Regions from separate parts of the Actinomadura sp. 3N508 genome, predicted to be linked through region 3. Evidence: riboswitches for the same ligand, from Rfam matches in the RefSeq annotation. Region 3 holds a riboswitch; each other region holds the start of a gene.
The links. A riboswitch is a leader RNA that binds a small molecule or an ion and turns the genes downstream of it on or off. The one in region 3 is predicted to bind cyclic di-AMP.
Positions count from the first base shown of each region.

Region 1: linked by a shared signal. The riboswitch ahead of ACH34S_RS26060 (glycoside hydrolase family 25 protein) and the one ahead of ACH34S_RS14865 (CHAP domain-containing protein) in region 3 are both predicted to bind cyclic di-AMP.
Region 2: linked by a shared signal. The riboswitch ahead of ACH34S_RS34130 (NlpC/P60 family protein) and the one ahead of ACH34S_RS14865 (CHAP domain-containing protein) in region 3 are both predicted to bind cyclic di-AMP.
Region 4: linked by a shared signal. The riboswitch ahead of ACH34S_RS41550 (NlpC/P60 family protein) and the one ahead of ACH34S_RS14865 (CHAP domain-containing protein) in region 3 are both predicted to bind cyclic di-AMP.

Region 1 covers NZ_JBIRAX010000007.1:374,682-378,961, reverse strand. Annotated here, with positions in the region: gene ACH34S_RS26080 (FadR/GntR family transcriptional regulator) at 1-244, opposite strand, end outside; gene ACH34S_RS26075 (hypothetical protein) at 330-515, opposite strand; gene ACH34S_RS26070 (sensor histidine kinase) at 618-1,763, shown strand; gene ACH34S_RS26065 (response regulator) at 1,766-2,395, shown strand; cyclic di-AMP (ydaO/yuaA leader) riboswitch at 2,509-2,650, shown strand; gene ACH34S_RS26060 (glycoside hydrolase family 25 protein) at 2,713-3,459, shown strand; gene ACH34S_RS26055 (hypothetical protein) at 3,564-4,037, opposite strand; gene lhgO (L-2-hydroxyglutarate oxidase) at 4,207-4,280, shown strand, end outside.
Region 2 covers NZ_JBIRAX010000012.1:74,694-78,973, forward strand. Annotated here, with positions in the region: gene ACH34S_RS34115 (NlpC/P60 family protein) at 1-210, shown strand, start outside; gene ACH34S_RS34120 (Mut7-C RNAse domain-containing protein) at 311-1,012, shown strand; gene ACH34S_RS34125 ((deoxy)nucleoside triphosphate pyrophosphohydrolase) at 1,037-1,426, shown strand; gene ACH34S_RS34130 (NlpC/P60 family protein) at 1,694-2,722, opposite strand; cyclic di-AMP (ydaO/yuaA leader) riboswitch at 2,730-2,865, opposite strand; gene typA (translational GTPase TypA) at 3,049-4,280, shown strand, end outside.
Region 3 covers NZ_JBIRAX010000003.1:763,743-768,022, reverse strand. Annotated here, with positions in the region: gene ACH34S_RS14875 (M48 family metallopeptidase) at 1-142, opposite strand, end outside; gene ACH34S_RS14870 (hypothetical protein) at 139-1,434, opposite strand; gene ACH34S_RS14865 (CHAP domain-containing protein) at 1,477-2,298, opposite strand; cyclic di-AMP (ydaO/yuaA leader) riboswitch at 2,308-2,479, opposite strand; cyclic di-AMP (ydaO/yuaA leader) riboswitch at 2,608-2,809, opposite strand; gene ACH34S_RS14860 (NlpC/P60 family protein) at 3,307-4,280, opposite strand, start outside.
Region 4 covers NZ_JBIRAX010000024.1:15,212-19,491, reverse strand. Annotated here, with positions in the region: gene ACH34S_RS41555 (DUF6153 family protein) at 62-466, opposite strand; gene ACH34S_RS41550 (NlpC/P60 family protein) at 569-1,612, opposite strand; cyclic di-AMP (ydaO/yuaA leader) riboswitch at 1,616-1,756, opposite strand; gene ACH34S_RS41545 (M56 family metallopeptidase) at 1,870-2,805, opposite strand; gene ACH34S_RS41540 (BlaI/MecI/CopY family transcriptional regulator) at 2,810-3,205, opposite strand; gene ACH34S_RS41535 (DUF4396 domain-containing protein) at 3,251-3,802, opposite strand.

The DNA.
Region 1 (4,280 bases), on a different contig from region 3:
CCCGCCCGTGCCGGATCTCGATGATCTTCATCGCCTCCAGGCCGGCGAGCGCCTCGCGCACGCTGACCCGGCTGACGCCGAACGTGTCGCACAGCACCCGCTCGGAGGGCAGCATGGCCCCGGCCGGGATGTCGCCGCGCTCGATCGCCCCCAGCAGCTGCTCGCGCACCTGCTGGGTCGGGCTCGTACGCTCGACCGCGGTGAACCCGCCCATGCCGGGGGACGCCTCGTACTTGGCGGTCATGACCTTCGCTCCTCCGCTGGGCGCGCCGCGACCTACGGACATGCGTCACTGGCGGCGAAAGCAGCATACCAGCACATGTGACATGTCAGGCCACTGCATTTCCAAGTCCCGGCCAACTTCGAGACAGGCCCTGGCCGGCGCCCGCGTCCAGCAGGTGGGCGACCACCTGCTGGTGGTTCGGGCCGCCGTCGCCGAGGATGATCGCCTCCAGCAGCGCGGTCCAGCCGAGGTCGTTCACGTGGTCGACCTTGATGGACGTCGTCCGCAGCACTTCCCGCACGTAGGCGGCGCGGCCGGATCAATCGATCGGCTGATGCGCGGCCCGCCGGGGCGGGCGAGGCTTGCGCCGATGCGGGACGGGGAGACAGGGGACGTGACCAGGACCGAAGGCCGGATCCGGCTGGCGATGCACGCCGGGTTCTTCCTGCTGCTGGCCGCGTCCGCGTCCCGGTTCGTGGCCGGGCACGGGCTGGACGGCGCCACGCCGCTGGTGCTCACGCTCACGGGGGTGCTCGGCGCCGGTTACGCGCTCGGCGTCGCCTTCTGGGACGCGCTCGGCCGCCACGGGCGCCTCGCCTGGCTGGGCGCCGTGGTCGCGTGCTGGCTGGCGCTGGTCGGCGCCGCCCCGAGCTTCGCCTGGTGCGCGGTCCCGCTGTTCTTCGCCGCGCTGCGGCTGCTGTCGCCGCGCGCCGCCATCGCCGCCGTCGTGGTGATCACCGGTGCGGTGATCTTCGCGGGCCTCTACCTCGCGGACCGCGTGGACCCGAGCCTGGTGCTCGCCCCGATCGCGGTCGCCGCGATGGCCGCCGTCATCTTCCTGGAGCTGCAGCGGCTCGTCGGCGAGCTCGTCCGCACCCGCGGCGAGCTGGCCGACACGCAGCGCGCGGCGGGCGTCCTGGAGGAGCGCGAACGGCTGTCCCGCGAGATCCACGACACGCTCGCGCAGGGCCTGGCCAGCATGGAGATCCTGCTCCAGGCGGCCGACCGGCAGTGGGACACCTCGCCGGCGGACGCCCGCCGCCATCTGCGGCAGGCCGCCGACGCCGCCGCCGCGAACCTTGACGAGGCGCGCCATTTCGTCTGGGCGCTGGCCCCGCCCGCGCTGGCGTCCGGGTCCCTGCTCGCGGCGCTCGGCGAGCTGGCCGGGGCCGGGCCGGAGGCGGGCCCGCGGGTACGGTTCCGGACGGAGGGGGACGAGTACCCGGTGGACGTCGAGGTGCAGGCCGTGCTGCTCCGCGTCGCGCAGGGCGCCGTCGCCAACGCGCGCGAGCACGCGGACGCGGCCACGATCATGATCACGCTGACCTTTCTCGACGACGCCGTGTCCCTGGACGTCGCCGACGACGGCACCGGGTTCGACCCCGGGGCGGCCGCGTCCGCCAGGGGACGCGGGTACGGGCTCCGCGCCATGCGGGACCGGCTCGCCGAGGTCGGCGGCTCCCTCGCGGTCGAGAGCGCCCCGGGCGCCGGGACGGTCATCGCCGCCACGGTCCCCCGTGAACGGGAGCACGGGGAGTGACCGTGGTCCGGGTGACGATCGTGGACGACCATCCCGTCGTCCGGGCCGGGCTGCGCGCCCTGCTCGGCGGCGAGCCGGACCTAGAGGTGGTCGCGGAGGCGGCGGACGGCGAGGAGGCGGTCCGGCTGGCCGGGGCCGTCCCGACCGACCTCGTCCTGATGGACCTGCAGCTCGGCGCGGGCATCGACGGCGTCGAGGCGACCCGCCGCATCCTCGCGCTGCCGGACCCGCCGCGTGTCCTCGTCCTCACCACCTACGACTCCGACGCCGACATCTCCCGCGCGATCGCGGTCGGCGCGGCGGGCTACCTGCTCAAGGCGGGCCCGCCGGACGAGCTGTTCCGCGGCATCCGCACGGCCGCGCGCGGCGAGACGGCGCTGTCGCCGGGGATCGCGTCCCGGCTGATGGACCGGATGCGCGAGCCCGCCCCGTCCCTCAGCCCCCGCGAGATCGAGATCCTCGAACTGCTGGCCGAGGGCCTGTCCAACCAGCGGATCGCGCGCCGCCTGTTCATCAGCGAGGCCACCGTCAAGACGCACCTGGTGCACATCTTCGCCAAGCTCGGCGTCGACACCCGCACGGCCGCCGTCACCGTGGCCGTCGAGCGGCGCCTCATCCGCCTCCCCGGCTGACCCGGGCCCGCCAACCGATGGGTCGATGCCCGTATCAACCCATCGGTTGATTTCGCCGTTCTCGTTTGCCGCCACCCATTTCCCGTGCTTAGTGTCCGCTGCACCGGCCGAAATCCGGCCGGACGCCGAATTCCCGAAAAAGGGAAGCCGGGGACCCAGGTTCGTTAGGGGTGAATCCGCTGGTCCGCCAGCGGTAGGGCCGTCTCCTGGCCCGAACCCGTCAGCTAACCCGGCAGGCGGAAAAGGAGAGGTGGACGCCGGTGCGAACGGGCATCCAGAAAACGATGAGAACGCGCGGCCGCCGCAGAATGCTGCTGATGGGTTCGGTGCTCGCCGCCGGGGTGATCACTCCCCTGGCCGTCACCGCAGGGACCGCGGACGCGCCCGAGACCGGCACCACGGCGGGGACCGCCGCCGCACCCGTCATCGAGAAGGCGGCCCCGCCCGAGGCGAAGGCAGAGGCGCCGCCCGCGGCCGGCGCCCGCCCTTATGGGGTGGACGTCTCGCACCACGACAAGGGATTCGACTGGAGCCGGCAGAAGCCCGGTTTCGGTATCGCTAAGGCCACCGAGGGCACCGCGCACAAGGACACGACCTTCACCCGCAACTGGACCCAGATCAAGCAGAACAGCCTGGTCAGGGGTGCCTACCATTACGGGCGTCCGCAGAACGATCCCGTCCGGGAGGCCGATCACTATCTCCGGGTGGTGACGTCCGCCGGGCTGGCGAAGGGCGACCTGCTCATCCTCGACCTGGAGACCACGGACGGCCGCTCGACGCGCGAGGTGAACGACTGGGCCAAACGCTGGCTGGAACGCGTCGAGCAGAAGACCGGCGTCAAGCCGATGTTCTACAGTTCCCGTTCCTTCGCGGAGGAGCACGGCAAGGGCCTCGGCGAATACCCGCTGTGGGTCGCGCACTATGGACGGTCTCCCGGCAAGGTCAGCGCGCCTTCGCCGTGGAAGCAGTGGACCATCCACCAGTACGCGGCCACCGACCACGACCACAACGTGTCCCGCCTGTCCGCCGACCAGCTCCGCCAGCTCGGCTACAAGGCCGCCTGACCTCTGAGGCCCGATGCGGGCGGTGGCGAAGAACCGCCGCCGCCCGCATCGCCATTTCCGGCAGGGCGTCACGGCCCAAAGAGCCGTGTCAACCATTCCCCCGGCTAGAGCCCCGTCAGGCATTCGGCCAGGCGGTCGATGACCGATGTCGAGTAGGCGCTGTCGGCGTCCGGGGTGACGATCGTGACCAGGAAGAGGTCCGTGCCGACGAGCGTGACCTCGTGGGGGGCGAATCCCAGGCCGTTGTCGCCGTACGGATTCTCCAGGACCCGGGCCCTGAGCCGTGGTACCCGGCAGGGCTCGAAGCTGATCATCAATGGGCCGGTGCCGGTGGGGGACAGGTGGTAGCCGTCCTCGTCCCACCTCTGGATCATCTCCTCGTCCTCGGCGACGAGCACTTCGGCCCGGCCGGTGGGGATCTCGCGGCCCGCGCCCCAGGGGCGGAAGGACGGGTCGTCCCCCGGCTCGACCGCGACGCGCAGGTCCGGCCGGTCCCGGTGCAGCCGGTCCAGGAAGCGTCGCACGGCGCGGGACGGGGATTGCGCGCAGACGAGCACGGTGTCGTATCCGGTGATCACCCTAGGATCCAACCCTGTTCCGGCGCCCGACGCGTCCCTTGGCATCTCGACCGCCGTCGTTTACGCACCCGGAATCCCGCCGCGGCTGCCCGCCGGGACACGCATCCCCGTCTGGCGGGACGGCACCCACCGCGTCCGGTGGCCGGAGGCCGCACGTCAGGATGGACGTATGGCTGACGAGATCACCGGCATCGTCGGGGCGGGCATCATCGGGCTGGCGCTCGGCCGGGAGATCGCCGCGCG
Region 2 (4,280 bases), on a different contig from region 3:
TTCTTCAACTCCGGTCCGGGGACGTCGTCGAACAATCCAGGCCATGTCGGGATGGTGATCGGCGAGGGCAAGATGATCGTGGCGAGCTGCTCGACGTGCGTCCCCGCGATCGGCGTCAAGCCCTACAAGCGGTCCGACTGGATCGGGACGACGCGCCCGCTCGCACGCCCCGACCTGAAGAAGAAGGTCAACGAGCTGGCCGCCGAGTAGCCAACCGCCGCCGGGAAATACGGAGGGGATCCGGCGGGCGGCGTGGCATGCTGATCGCGTGGAGCCCGAGCTGACCATCCGAGTCGCCGACGAGCTGCTGATGTTCCTGCCGGCCGCGCGGCGCGAGCCGGTGAGCCGCGTGCCCGCCGACGGAACCTCGACGCTCGGGCATCTCGTGGAGTCGCTCGGCGTCCCGCTGCCCGAAGCGGGGCCGATGACCGTCGGCGGCGAGCCGGTCGCCCCGTCGACCCGTCCGGCCCCTGGCGCGGAGGTACTGGTGGCGGCCGTGCCGCGCCCGCAGCGCGTCCCGCTGGAGCCGGGCCAGGTCGCGCCGCGCTTCGTCCTCGACGTGCACCTCGGCACGCTGGCCCGCCGGATGCGCCTTCTCGGCCTCGACACCGCCTACCACAACGACATGGACGACCCGGCGCTGGTCGTCCAGGCGAACGAGGAGCGCCGCGTCCTGCTCACCCAGGACCGCGGCCTGCTCCGCCGCCGCGCGCTGTGGTTCGGCGCCTACGTCCGCGGCTCGCGCCCCGACGACCAGCTCCGCGACGTCCTGGACCGCTTCGCGCCCGCCCTGCGCCCCTGGACCCGTTGCACCGCCTGCAACGGTGAACTCGTCCAGGTAGACAAGCAGGAGATCGAGCGCGACCTGGAGGCGGGCACCCGCCGCAGCTACGACGTCTACGGCCGCTGCGCCGACTGCGGCCAGCTCTACTGGCGCGGCGCGCACGGCGGCCACCTGGAGAAGATCGTCCAAGAGGCGACGCGGCAGGTCGAGGCCGCCGCCGCGAAATAGCACCGAGAGGGGTTGGTCGGCATCGTGCTCGTGGTCGTTGGCGCGGCGATCATCCGTGACGGCCGGCTGCTGACCGCGCAGCGGGCCGAGCCGCCGCACATGGCGGGCGGCTGGGAACTGCCGGGCGGCAAGGTCGACCCGGGCGAGTCCGACGAGGACGCCCTGATCCGCGAGTGCCACGAGGAACTCGCCATCAAGGTCCGCCTGACCCGCAGGATCGGCACCGACTGGCACCTGAGCGAACGCGCCGTCCTCCGCGTCTGGACGGCCCGCATAGTCGAAGGCGAACCCCGCGCCCTAGAACACCTGGCCCTCCGCTGGCTCACCCAGAACGAGCTCTACGACGTCCCCTGGCTCCCAGGCGACCTCCCAGTAATAGATGCCCTAGCCACCCAGGGCCTCCTAGAGACCTGAACGTCTACTCGGGATAACGGCGCCCAGCCATCACCGCAACCCCGCAACAACCTCGACACTCGCGATCGCGTCCGAAGGCAGGTTCGAGCTTGCGAGAACCTGATCGCGCAGCGAGCCGCCAGGCGAGACGGAGCGATGCCAGCGATCGCGTGCTTTTCTCGACGATGGAGGGCCCCCAGGGCCCGAAGGAGGAGAGAAATGCAATAAACACAGCACGAGGCCCCTCCTACCGCGCCGCAGGAGGGGCCTCGTACGTTCTTGTGGCTCTTAGCCGATTCGGTTGGCTCCCGCGTAGTCGGAGCGGTCGGAGAGCTTGGAGATCTTCACCACGTCGCCGGTCTGCGGGGCGTGCAGGTACTTGCCGTCGGCCAGGTAGATGCCCATGTGGTGGAGGCCGGCGCCGAAGTAGACCAGATCGCCGGAGCGGAGTTCGCTTCGGGAGACCTTCGTCCCCAGGCCGTACAGGTCGCCCGTGTAGTGCGGCAGGCCGGGCTTGCCGACCTTGGTGTAGGCCCAGACGACCAGGCCGGAGCAGTCGAAGGAGTTCGGTCCTGCGGCGGCCCACACGTAGGGGGCGCCGAGTTTGGTGAGCGCCTTGCGGGCCATCTTGGCGGGGAGGCCGGAGCCCTTCACGGTGGCGCGCAGGCCGCTGCGCGGGTCGCGGACGTGCGTGGTGGTCAGCTTGTCGAGGCGCTTGGTGACTTCCGCCACCTTGGCCTTGGCGGCCTGGCGGGCCTTCTCCGCGTCCGCCGCCGCCCGCTCGACCTGGGCGATCTTCGCCTCGGCGGTGCGCTGGGCCGTGTCCGCCCGGTCGATCTGCTTCTGCAGGGCCTGGACGGCGGTCGTCTGGTTCTGCGCGAGGTAGGCGCGGTCGGACAGGCCCTCCGGGGAGCCGTTCGCGCCGAAGATCATGTCGGGGGAGCCGGACATGTAGTTCGCCGCGGCCAGCTGGCCGAGCCGCTCCCGGGCCGGCGCGGCCTGGACGCGCAGTGTCGCGGCCTGCTGTGCGGCGGCCTTCTGCGCCTTCTGCGCCTTGCCCAGCTCGACGCGCGTCTTGTTGTACCTCTCGGTGAGGATCTCGGCCTCTTCGTTCAGCGCGTCCAGGCTCTTGAGCAGGCCCTTCTCCGTCGTCGGAAGCGAGGATGGGGCCGGGGTCGGTGCGGCGGCGGGCAGGCCGCGTCCGGACGGCTGGGCGGCGTGCGCGACGGCGGGCGCGGTGGCGCCGAGGCCGATCAGGAGCATGGTCGCCGCGGCGGCGGGCGTGATACGGCGCCGCCGGTGGGGATCCGGTGCCAAGCCGGTGTTCTCCTCTCCTCGCGCGCCTACCGGGTTAGCTGACGGGTTCGGGCCAGGAGTCGCCCTACGACATGCGTCGATTCACCCCAGGGGTTATGGGTCCCCGGTTCTCCCGCGGTCGGGAGATTCGGCGCTCCGGCCGCAGCCCCGAGGGGATGGGGCTCCAGACGGCCGGACCTCGGGCACATTACAAAGGATCAGCAAAGTTGGCCAATCGGGGGTGGGGGACGCCGATCGCCCGGGATGGGTGGTATGCCGAGCCAAGTAGAATGGGGGCTGCCGTGTGTCAGCGGCGGATCCCGAACTCTCACGCAAGGCGAGCCCGCATGCCCATCTCCACGCGCGACGACCTCCGGAACGTCGCGATCGTCGCTCACGTCGACCACGGAAAGACGACGCTGGTCGACGCCATGCTCTGGCAGTCCGGCGCCTTCCGCGAGAACCAGGACGTCGACGACCGCGTGCTCGACTCCAACGACCTGGAGCGCGAGAAGGGGATCACCATCCTCGCGAAGAACACCGCGGTCAGGCACGGCGGGCTGACGATCAACATCATCGACACCCCCGGCCACGCCGACTTCGGCGGCGAGGTCGAGCGCGGGCTGTCGATGGTGGACGGCGTCGTCCTGCTGGTGGACGCCAGCGAGGGCCCCCTCCCGCAGACCCGGTTCGTGCTGCGCAAGGCCCTTGAGGCCAAGCTGCCGGTGATCCTGGTGGTGAACAAGACCGACCGTCCCGACGCCCGCATCGACGAGGTCGTGGACGAGACGTACGAGCTGTTCATGGACCTCGACGCCGACGAGGCCCAGATCGACTTCCCGATCGTGTACGCGTCCGGCCGGGCGGGGCGGGCCTCGCTCGACAAGCCCGCCGACGGCGAGATGCCCGCGAGCCCCGACCTGGAGCCGCTGTTCACGGTCATCACCGGCACGATCCCGGCGCCGGCCTACGACCCGGACGCCCCGCTCCAGGCCCACGTGACCAACCTCGACGCCTCCAGCTACCTCGGCCGGATCGCGCTCTGCCGCATCCACGCCGGAACGATCAAGAAGGGCCAGCAGGTCGCCTGGTTCCGGCACGACGGCAGCGTCGACCGCGTCAAGATCACCGAGCTGCTGATGACGGACGCGCTCGAGCGCAAGCCCGCCGAGGCGGCGGGCCCCGGCGACATCATCGCGATCGCCGGCATCCCCGACATCATGATCGGCGACACCATCGCCGACCCGGACGACCCGCGCCCGCTGCCGCTGATCACCGTGGACGAGCCCGCGATCTCGATGACCGTCGGCACCAACACCGGGCCGATGGCCGGCCGCGAGAAGGGCACCAAGGTCACCGCCCGGATGGTCAAGGACAGGCTCGACCGGGAGCTGGTCGGCAACGTGTCGATCCGGGTGCTGCCGACGGAGCGTCCCGACGCGTGGGAGGTGCAGGGTCGCGGCGAGCTGGCCCTCGCGATCCTCGTCGAGAACATGCGCCGCGAGGGCTACGAGCTGACGATCGGCAAGCCGCAGGTCGTGACGAAGATCATCGACGGGAAGAAGCACGAGCCGGTCGA
Region 3 (4,280 bases):
GCCCGCCGGGCACGGTGCCGGGCAGCGGGTTCCAGGGCGTCGTCAGGGCGAGGACGGCCGCGACGGCGGCGAACAGCACCCCGGCGGCGACGGCGGCGGCGATCCGCGGCGTCCGCATTCCGCCGGCCGTTCGCTCCCTCACGTGAGCTCCTTCTTCAGGTAGTCGCGCCATCGGGCGGTGAAGCCCGCCCGGGTGAGACCCAGCACCTCCCGCAGCGCGGTGGCCTCCGGGACGCGCCCGGCGGTCCGGTAGAGCCGCACGAGCGTCGCCTCACCGTACCGGTCGGCGATCATCCGGCAGGCGAGCCAGGCCTCCTGGTAGGCCTGGCTGAGGCGCGCCGAGCCGCCGGCGAACGCGCCCGAGGCGGGCAGCGCGGACGGGATCCGCCCCGCCGCCACCTCGCGGCGCAGCTCGCCCGCCGCGGCCCGGACCCCGATCTTCGACCCGCGATAGGCGACATAGTCGGCGAAGCCCTCGACGAGCCACCCCGGCGTCCTGCGGTCGCGGGCGGCGCCGGTCGCGACGTGCGTCAGCTCGTGGGTGAGGACGACGTCGCGCCCGACGTCGTTCAGTCGGCCGAAGGTGCCGGGGGAGACGATGACGCGGTCGCCGCCCGGACCCCGGCCCCCGCCGGCGGGCGGGACGATGGTCGCGAGCGCGGCGATCTCGTCGAGGCGCTGCCCGGGACCGGCGAGCGCGGACGCGAGGGCGGCGCCGGCGGGCACGAGCGCGACGGCCCGCCGCGCCCATCCCGTGCCCGCGACGTCGCTGACGACCGGCACTGCCTCGTCCAGGCGTCTCGCGATCTCGCCGAGGCCGGTGGCGTCCCCGATGACGAGGCTCGCGCGGCCCCCGACGACCGACAGGGGGCCGCCGGCCCAGATCTCGGCGTCGTCGTGGAAACCGTGGGACGAGCCGTCGCCGACGATCGTCCAGGTGCCGGAGCGCTGGGCCAGGGCCAGGTACCCGGTGCGGACCACGTCGCCTCGGTCGAAACCGCGCAGCCTGTAGCGCACATTGACGCGGACGACCGTGGCGCCGCTCTCCGCGTCCGCGGCCTGGACGGTCACGACCTGTTCGCGCCAACCGTGCAGGGGGAGCTTGCGGAGGTTGTCGTAGAGGCGGGACTGGGCGGCCTGGAACGCGGCGGGCGCGGAGCCTACCGTCGCGAGGAAGGCCGTCCGGTCACCGGACTTCACGGCCCGCGCGCGGTTGCCGAGGACGGCCGCCGCGTCACCGGCCTCGTACCGGCCCATTGCTCTGGTCTCGTGGCTCGGGGGCGTCTCTTCGCGGCCGGAGCGAGTGGCGAGGAGGCCCGTGACGCCGCCGAGAAGCACCCCGGCCCCGCCCACGCCGAGGGCCAATGCCCTGCGCCGCGTGACGGGGCCGCCGGGGCCGCCGGGGGCGTCGTCCGCGCCGGAGCCGTCTTCCATGCGCGCGATCCTATGCAGGGCGCGGGGGCGGCGAGCCGGGCGTCACGACTTGTAGTCGGGGTATCCGTAGCCGACGATGTCGCTGCTCGAGCGCTGCTTGATCCGGACCGCGTTGCCGGTGTTGCCCTCGACGGCCTCGATCGTGTCGTCGTCGACCTTCTTGATCACCATGCCGACGTGCCGGATGGCGCCGCTGGACTTGCGGCCGTCCCACGCGAAGAAGACGATCGCGCCGGGCCTGGGCTCGGTGCCCCAGCGGCCGTTGGCCTGGAACCAGCGGGCGTGGGCGACGGTCCAGGCGTCGCTGCCGATCTGGTCGGTGAAGCCGATCTGCTCGCCGATCCAGGAGATGAACATGTCGCACCAGTTCGCGTCGCCGTAGCCGCCGAGGGAGCCGCCGTCGCGTGCGAGCGTCTCCTGCGCGCGGGACGTACCCATGTACCACTTCTGGAACTTGGTCTCGCCGCCGCCGTTCTCCGCGATCCCCACCTGCGACCTGGCGAGCCTGATGGCCTCCGCGGCGGTGGGCCGCGATTTCGCGGCCGCCTTTCCGGCCGGCTTCGCCGGTGCACCGCCGCCCTTGGCGGTCGCGTTCTTCCTGGTGCTGTTCCTGCGGTTCGGCTCGTCCTTCTTGTGGTCCTTGGACGCGGTCACGCGCGCGTCCTTCCCGGTGGCCGCCATCTCGGAGGACGTGTTCGTGGCGGGCAGCGGCCCGAACGGCAATACCGACGCGTGCGCGGTGGCCGCGGCGGTGCCGAGGACGGCGGCGCCGACGACGACGCCGCCGGTCGCCCGCCATGTGATGGTCCGGGTGCTGGGCTTGCGGTGCCTGCCCGGGGTCTTCTTGCGGTTGATGCCTGGCACGGGGGGATCTCCTCGACTTCCATGCCGCCTACCGGGTTAGCTGACGGGTTCGGGCGTGGAAGCCGCCCTACGGCCCGCACGCGGGCAGGCCGATTCACCCCGAAAGGACACAGGTGGGTCCCCGGCTCCGCGTCCCGCCGCGCATGCGCAGGGCGGTCCGCGGACTCGGCGATGGCGGCCCGGGGGCGGGCGCGCCGGTCGGATGGGGATACTCCGGCGGGCGGATCGCCCGCGCGAAGCGCACAGGGATGAGGTGGGCGTGGTCGCACGAGGGCGACCACGCCCAGGTAACGCTGCGGGTTTCACTCCTTCGTCTCTTCCGGACGCCTACCGGGTTAGCTGACGGGTTCGGGCGAGGAAGTGGCCCTACGGCGGGCTCTCACCGGATCGTTCCGGGAGGGCGCACCGATTCACCCCGGGCGCCGGGAATTGCCGTCCAGGGACGGTCCCTGGACTCCGGCGGTTATGGGTCCCCGGTTCCGCGCGTCGGCGGATTCGGCGCTGCCGCTGCGATCCTGGGGGCGATATGGGGCCCGTGCGCGGGACCTGTCTCCCGCGTGCGAAAGAGCGGCGCCTGATGTTGTGTGCGGACGGCGGCCCGTCACCGGGACCGTCCGGCGCCTGACCCTCGGGGCCGCCGCGGCAGCGCTCTCAGCGCCATGCACGCTGCGGGCGTGCGCACGTCGGCTGGGGTCGGGCGAGGTCTGCGTGAGACCGTCGCGGCACCGTCGCGGTGCCGCGGGCGACGCGTGGAGCGCGCCGCCGGGAGGGGAGAGGCGCGTGGCTCGCGCCGCCCGTCACGCGGCGGAGGAATGCGCCGCGCGGGCCGCGGCACCTGGTGGGCGTCGCGGGGGCCACGGCGTCTGGAGGGCGCCGCGAGTGGTGACAAGGTACCAAAGCCCCAACAGAAGGCAAACCCCCACAAAATCAACAACGGACCAGGTCAAAGCCTGGTCCGTTGGTGAAGACGGTCCGTCCGGCCGCGCGAGCGGCGGGCGGAGCGGGACGTCAGGGACGCCCGGCGCCGTAGTAGTTGCTCAGGTAGTAGCCCGAGGTGATGCTCACTTCCTGGACGTTCTTGCCCGTGCTCGGGGCGTGGACCATCTTCCCGTTGCCCGCGTAGATGCCGACATGGCCGAGACCGCTGAAGAACACCAGGTCGCCGGGCTGCAGGTCGCTCTTGTCCACCCGCCTGGTGGCGGCGTACTGGGAGTTGGTGGTGCGGGTGATGCTGACGCCCGCCGCCCCCCATGCCTTCATGGTCAGGCCGGAGCAGTCGTAGGTGCCGGGGCCCTCGGCGCCGTACTGGTACGGCTTGCCGATCTGGGCGTAGGCGAACTGGAGCGCCGCGCGTGCCGAGCCGCTGGCGGGGCCGTTGTAGCTGCGACCGCCGCCACCGCCGCCGGAGGACGTGCCGCCGCCGAGCCGCCTGACCAGCGCCTCCTGCTTCTTGACCTTCTGGTCCAGTTCCTTCTTCTGCTTCTGCAGCTCGTCCGACTTGGACTTCACCTCGTCGTAGGCGGACTTGGCCACGGCCTGCTCGCGGCGCAGCCGCTGCGCGGTGGCGAGGAACTGGGTGAGCTGGGAGGCGCGGTCCTGCGACAGGTGCGAGAAGACCGCCGCCTGGTCGAGGACGGCCTGCGGGTCGCTGCTGCCGACGAAGCCGGTGACGTCCGTCGACTCGCCGTTCTTGTACGCGTCCGCCGCCATCTGGGCGATCTTGGAGCGCTGCTGCTCGAAGGTCGTCTCCTCGCGCTTGCTCGCCTTCGTCGCGGCGTCCAGCTTCTTCTTGGCGATCTTGAGCTTCTCGCGGTTCTGGTTGTACTGCTCGACCTTCTTGTCCATCTCCTCGTTGAGCTGGGTCAGCTTCTTCTCCGCCTGGGCCCTGGTCGGCCTGGGGTCGGCGGCGGCCGGGGCCACCAGCGGAGATGCGAGGGTGGCGGTCACGGCCAGGCAGGTGATAGCCGCCAGGCGACGGGAGA
Region 4 (4,280 bases), on a different contig from region 3:
CCTTCCGTGTCGAAGTCTGTGACGTCAGGGAACTGGGTGCCATGAAGGCGCCGATGGCCTGTCACAGCCTCAACACGCTCAACCGGTGCAGGAACGGTCTCGGTGGCGGCCGGCCCACCAGCGGGATCCGGACCCTGATCAGGAGACGCCGGGCCACGGTCACCGGCCCGCGCAGAAGCAGCGCGACGATCGCTCCGAAGAACGAGATCAGGACCAGCATCGCAAGGCAGACCTGACCGCCCGGATGTTCCTGGTGCTGACCACCTGGATGATCTCTACCCGAGGGCTGATGGACGGCCTTCGCCGCGGACGGCACGGCATTCTCAGCCGCGCTCATCGTCGCGTCGTGAACGGGGCTCGTCGCCGCCAGTGCGACTCCGGCCATCTCGCGCGGGCTCGGCGACGCTTGGAAGCCGTGCATCGCCAGCACACAGAGGAGCAGGAGCAGACCGACCGGCAGCTTCAAGGCTCGTCGGCAGCGCTCCGGTGACCGCTTCAACCGCCCCACTCCTGCTCCGAAGTCGGGCCGGTCACGCGCTCTTCGGGTCATCGGCCGCATCAGACGTGATCAGGCGACGCGGACGCCACCGGCGAAGGGGCGGCCGGAGATCGAGCTGATCTTGACGACGTCGCCGGTCTGCGGGGCGTGCACCATCTTGCCGCCGCCGATGTACAGGCCCATGTGGTGCAGGTCGCTGTGGAAGAAGACCAGGTCGCCGGGCCTGAGCTGGCTCTGCGAGACGCGGGTGCCGGCGGTGAACTGGCTGCCGGTGTAGTGGGGGAGGCTGATGCCGACCTGGGCGTAGGCGTAGAGCGTCAGTCCTGAGCAGTCGAAGCCCCTGATGTTGGCGCCCTGCGCGGTGCCGTAGGTGGGGCCCGACGCGCTGCCGCCGCCCCAGGAGTACGGGACGCCGCGCTGGCTCAAGGCGGCCCGGACCGCGCCCATGGCCTTGGCCGAGGCGCCGCCCGGGTCGACGTTCACGGCCGGACCCGCACCTGTGCGGGCGCCGGGGCCGAAGCCCAGCTTGGCTTCGACCTTCTTCAGTTTGGCCTGCAGTTCCTTGTGCTTCTTCTTGGCCTGGTCGGTGAGTTCGCGGACCTGCCTCGTCCGGGCTTCGGCGGACTTGCGGGCGTGTTCGGCGGCCTGCATCGTCTGCAGCAGCTGGGTGAGGCGGATGCTGTCCCGCTGGGCGAAGTAGTTGAGGGTGGCCGACTTGTCCAGGACGGCCTGCGGGTCACCGGCGGAGGCGAATGCGACCGCCGGGTCCGCAGGACCGTTCTTGTAGCTGTCGGCGGCGAGCCTGACGATGTGGGCTCGGGCCTCGTCGAGGGCCTTCTTCTGGCGCGCGGCGTTGGCCTCGGAGACCTTGGCGGCGCGCTGGGCCTGCTGCAGCCGTACGCGCAATCCGTTGTACTGCTCGCTGAGCTTCTCCGCGTCGTCGGCGAGCTTCTTCTGCTGCTCGGTCAGCTCTTTGCGGGTCGGCTGCGGCTCGGCAGAGGCCGGTGGGGGAGCGAGGAGGCTCGCGGACAGGGCGATCGACGCCGTCCAGGCCGTGCCCGTGATGACCCGGCGGCGGGCCGACGTCAGGTGTCCGGCAGCTCGTCGCTGCATGTGGTGTCCTCTCCTGTACCGCCTACCGGGTGAGCTGCCGGGTTCGGGCCGGAGTCGCCCTGCCGCTCGCGGGAGCGGATTCACCCCAGGTGGAGAAACGGTTCCCCGGTTCCCCGGACCCTGTGGATCCGGGAGTTTCGGCGCGGCCGTCGCCGTCCCCGGCGGGGACGCCTCGCTACGACCTCCTACGAAGCGTAGGAGATAGTGGCCTCATTCGCCACCCAAGTAGTCGATGACGACAAAACGCCCCAGCGGTCTCAGCAGATGTGGGACAGTTCCGCGATCGTCGCGGTCGCGGCGGCGAGGGGAGCGGCGACGGCGAGCGTGACGAAGGCGGAAGCGGCGGCCTTGGCGGCCCGGCGCGGTCTGCTCACCTCGGTGGTCTCCAGCCGCAGTACGCGCTCCGCCAGCCCTCCCGTCGACGGGCCCGCGGCGCCGAGAGCGCCGGCTACCCCCGGTGTCGCCGCGAGCCGGTGCAGGGCGTCGACCAGCGTCCGCCTGCCGCATGCCCGCGCCGCCGCATCATCGGCGGCCATCTCCAGCAGCAGCGGAAGGTTCTTCTTCGCCCGCCGGACGGTGGGCGGCCACGGCAGGAGGGCGTGCACGAGATCGAGCATGAGCAGCAGCGCGTGATGACGCTGGCGCACGTGGGCTCGTTCATGCACCAGGACCGCGTCGAACTCCTCAGCGCTGAGGAGTTCCTGCGCACCGGTGCTGACCACGATCGCCTTTCGCCTGGCAGGCAGCGAATAGGCCACGGGAACGGGGTGGTCCAGGACGAGAACGTCCTCATGCCCCTCATGCTCGGTGGCGACGAGCCGGAGCATCTCCCGATGCCGGCGCCGGTGACGCACCGCACGTCCGACCCGGGGCAGACCGTGCGCCACTCTGGCGCAGCAGGCCACCAGCAGGACCAGGCTGGCGGCCGCCGCCATGATGATCGCCTCGTCCCGGTGATGCGGAAGGCAGCCCCGCAACCACTCCAGGGCGCCATGACCGGGCGCCGGCGGCGCCAGCAAAGCCGCCGCGACGACGCCGACACCGGCGATGACCGTCCCGGCCAAAGCCGCGACCCAACAGGCGATGGCGATCACCGGGTGCGCGGCGGGACGCCCGACCCGAGCGAGGACCGGCCCCGCCAGGCAGCCCAGCAGGGCCGCGGTGGAGACCAGGCCGATCACGAGATAGATCACGCTGTCACCCGTCCTCGGAGTCGGCCGTGCGGCGGCGTAGGGCTTCCAGCAGGTGACGCGCGTCCTCAGGTGGGACGCTCTCGGCGAACCGGGCGAGGATGCTTCCGTGGTCGGGAGACTCGATGAGCGCGTCGAGCATCAGCTCGACCGCGTACTCCTCCCGCGCGCGCGTGGGGGAGTAGCGGAACGCCAGCCCGTCCTGGGTGCGCTGCAGCAGTCCCTTCTGCGCCAGCCGCTCGGCGACGGTCTGGACCGTGTTGTAGGCGAGCGCCTTGTCGCTGTTCTCATTCAGCTTGGCCAGCAACTCACGAACCCGCAGCGGACCGGACGCGTCCCAGAGCACGTCCATGATGGAACGCTCAAGCGATCCCCCCAATCCAGCCACGTAGCCCACCTCCATTCCGCAGACATTGTGCCGGAGACCGCCTTTCTGGCCGGGGCGCTCTCAATGGTGGTACTGGTGGACGACGGCGTGCCCCTTGCCCCGTCCGATCATCCAGCGGTTCAGCGGTGTGGTGAGGACGAACGCGACGAGGAACGCGATGGCCAAGGCGCCCCAGAACTTCACGCTCGCCGGGCCCGCGTGCATGGCTCCAGGGATCATCACCATCGTTGCGTTGTCCAGCACCTCCATGACCGCGATCGACACCGTGTCGGCGGCCAAGGCGACCTTGAAAGCGGCTCGCAGCGAGAGCCCGGCCCTCAGCACACCGCGCATCGTCAACGCGTAACCGAACATGAACGCCAGCACGACTGCAAGGGCGATCGTCGCCACATTCGACCAACCGAGTGCTGTCCCGATCACCATGCCGAGCACTTCACCGATGGCACAGCCGGTCAGGCAATGCAACGTCGCCTGGGCCGCCATCGTCCAGGAGACCGACCCGCCGTGGCCGTGAGAGGCATGCCCCGCATCGTGTCCGTGATGCCCGCTGTGCGAGGCAGTGCCCCCAGGCATGCCGCTCTCATCCGCCTTGCGTCTGTCTTGGGTGGTCATCACCGATCTCCAGCCGCTTGTCTGATTGCCTGGAGTATGCCCTACAAGCTGTAGGAGGTTGCGCGCCCGCCCGTGGTACCGGCGGGAACCGCCCGAGACTGAGATCACTTCCCTACTCATCATGCGGTGGTGCCCGTCGCACGCGAGGCACGGACGTCCCAGCTCAGGTGACGGGTTCGTCAGTGCCCCGGCGATGATCGCGACGCCGTGTTGCGCCTTAGCGTCGCCAAACGGAGGCATTCGTTGAGGGCGCCGACGCGGAGGTGCCGACCCATGCCGCAAGCAGTACCGCGGCGGCGCGGCCCCCGCGATCCCGAACAGCACGGCAGGTCTTCTCCCTGGACGCGTTACCTGAACGGTAGGACTCCTCGGTGCCACACGCCTCGACGGGTTCACATCATGACTCGGAGCCCGAAAGTGCGACGAAAGGACCCTCATCCCGCTGAACTGGCCAATCTTAAAGTCTCCTGCGTTTGTG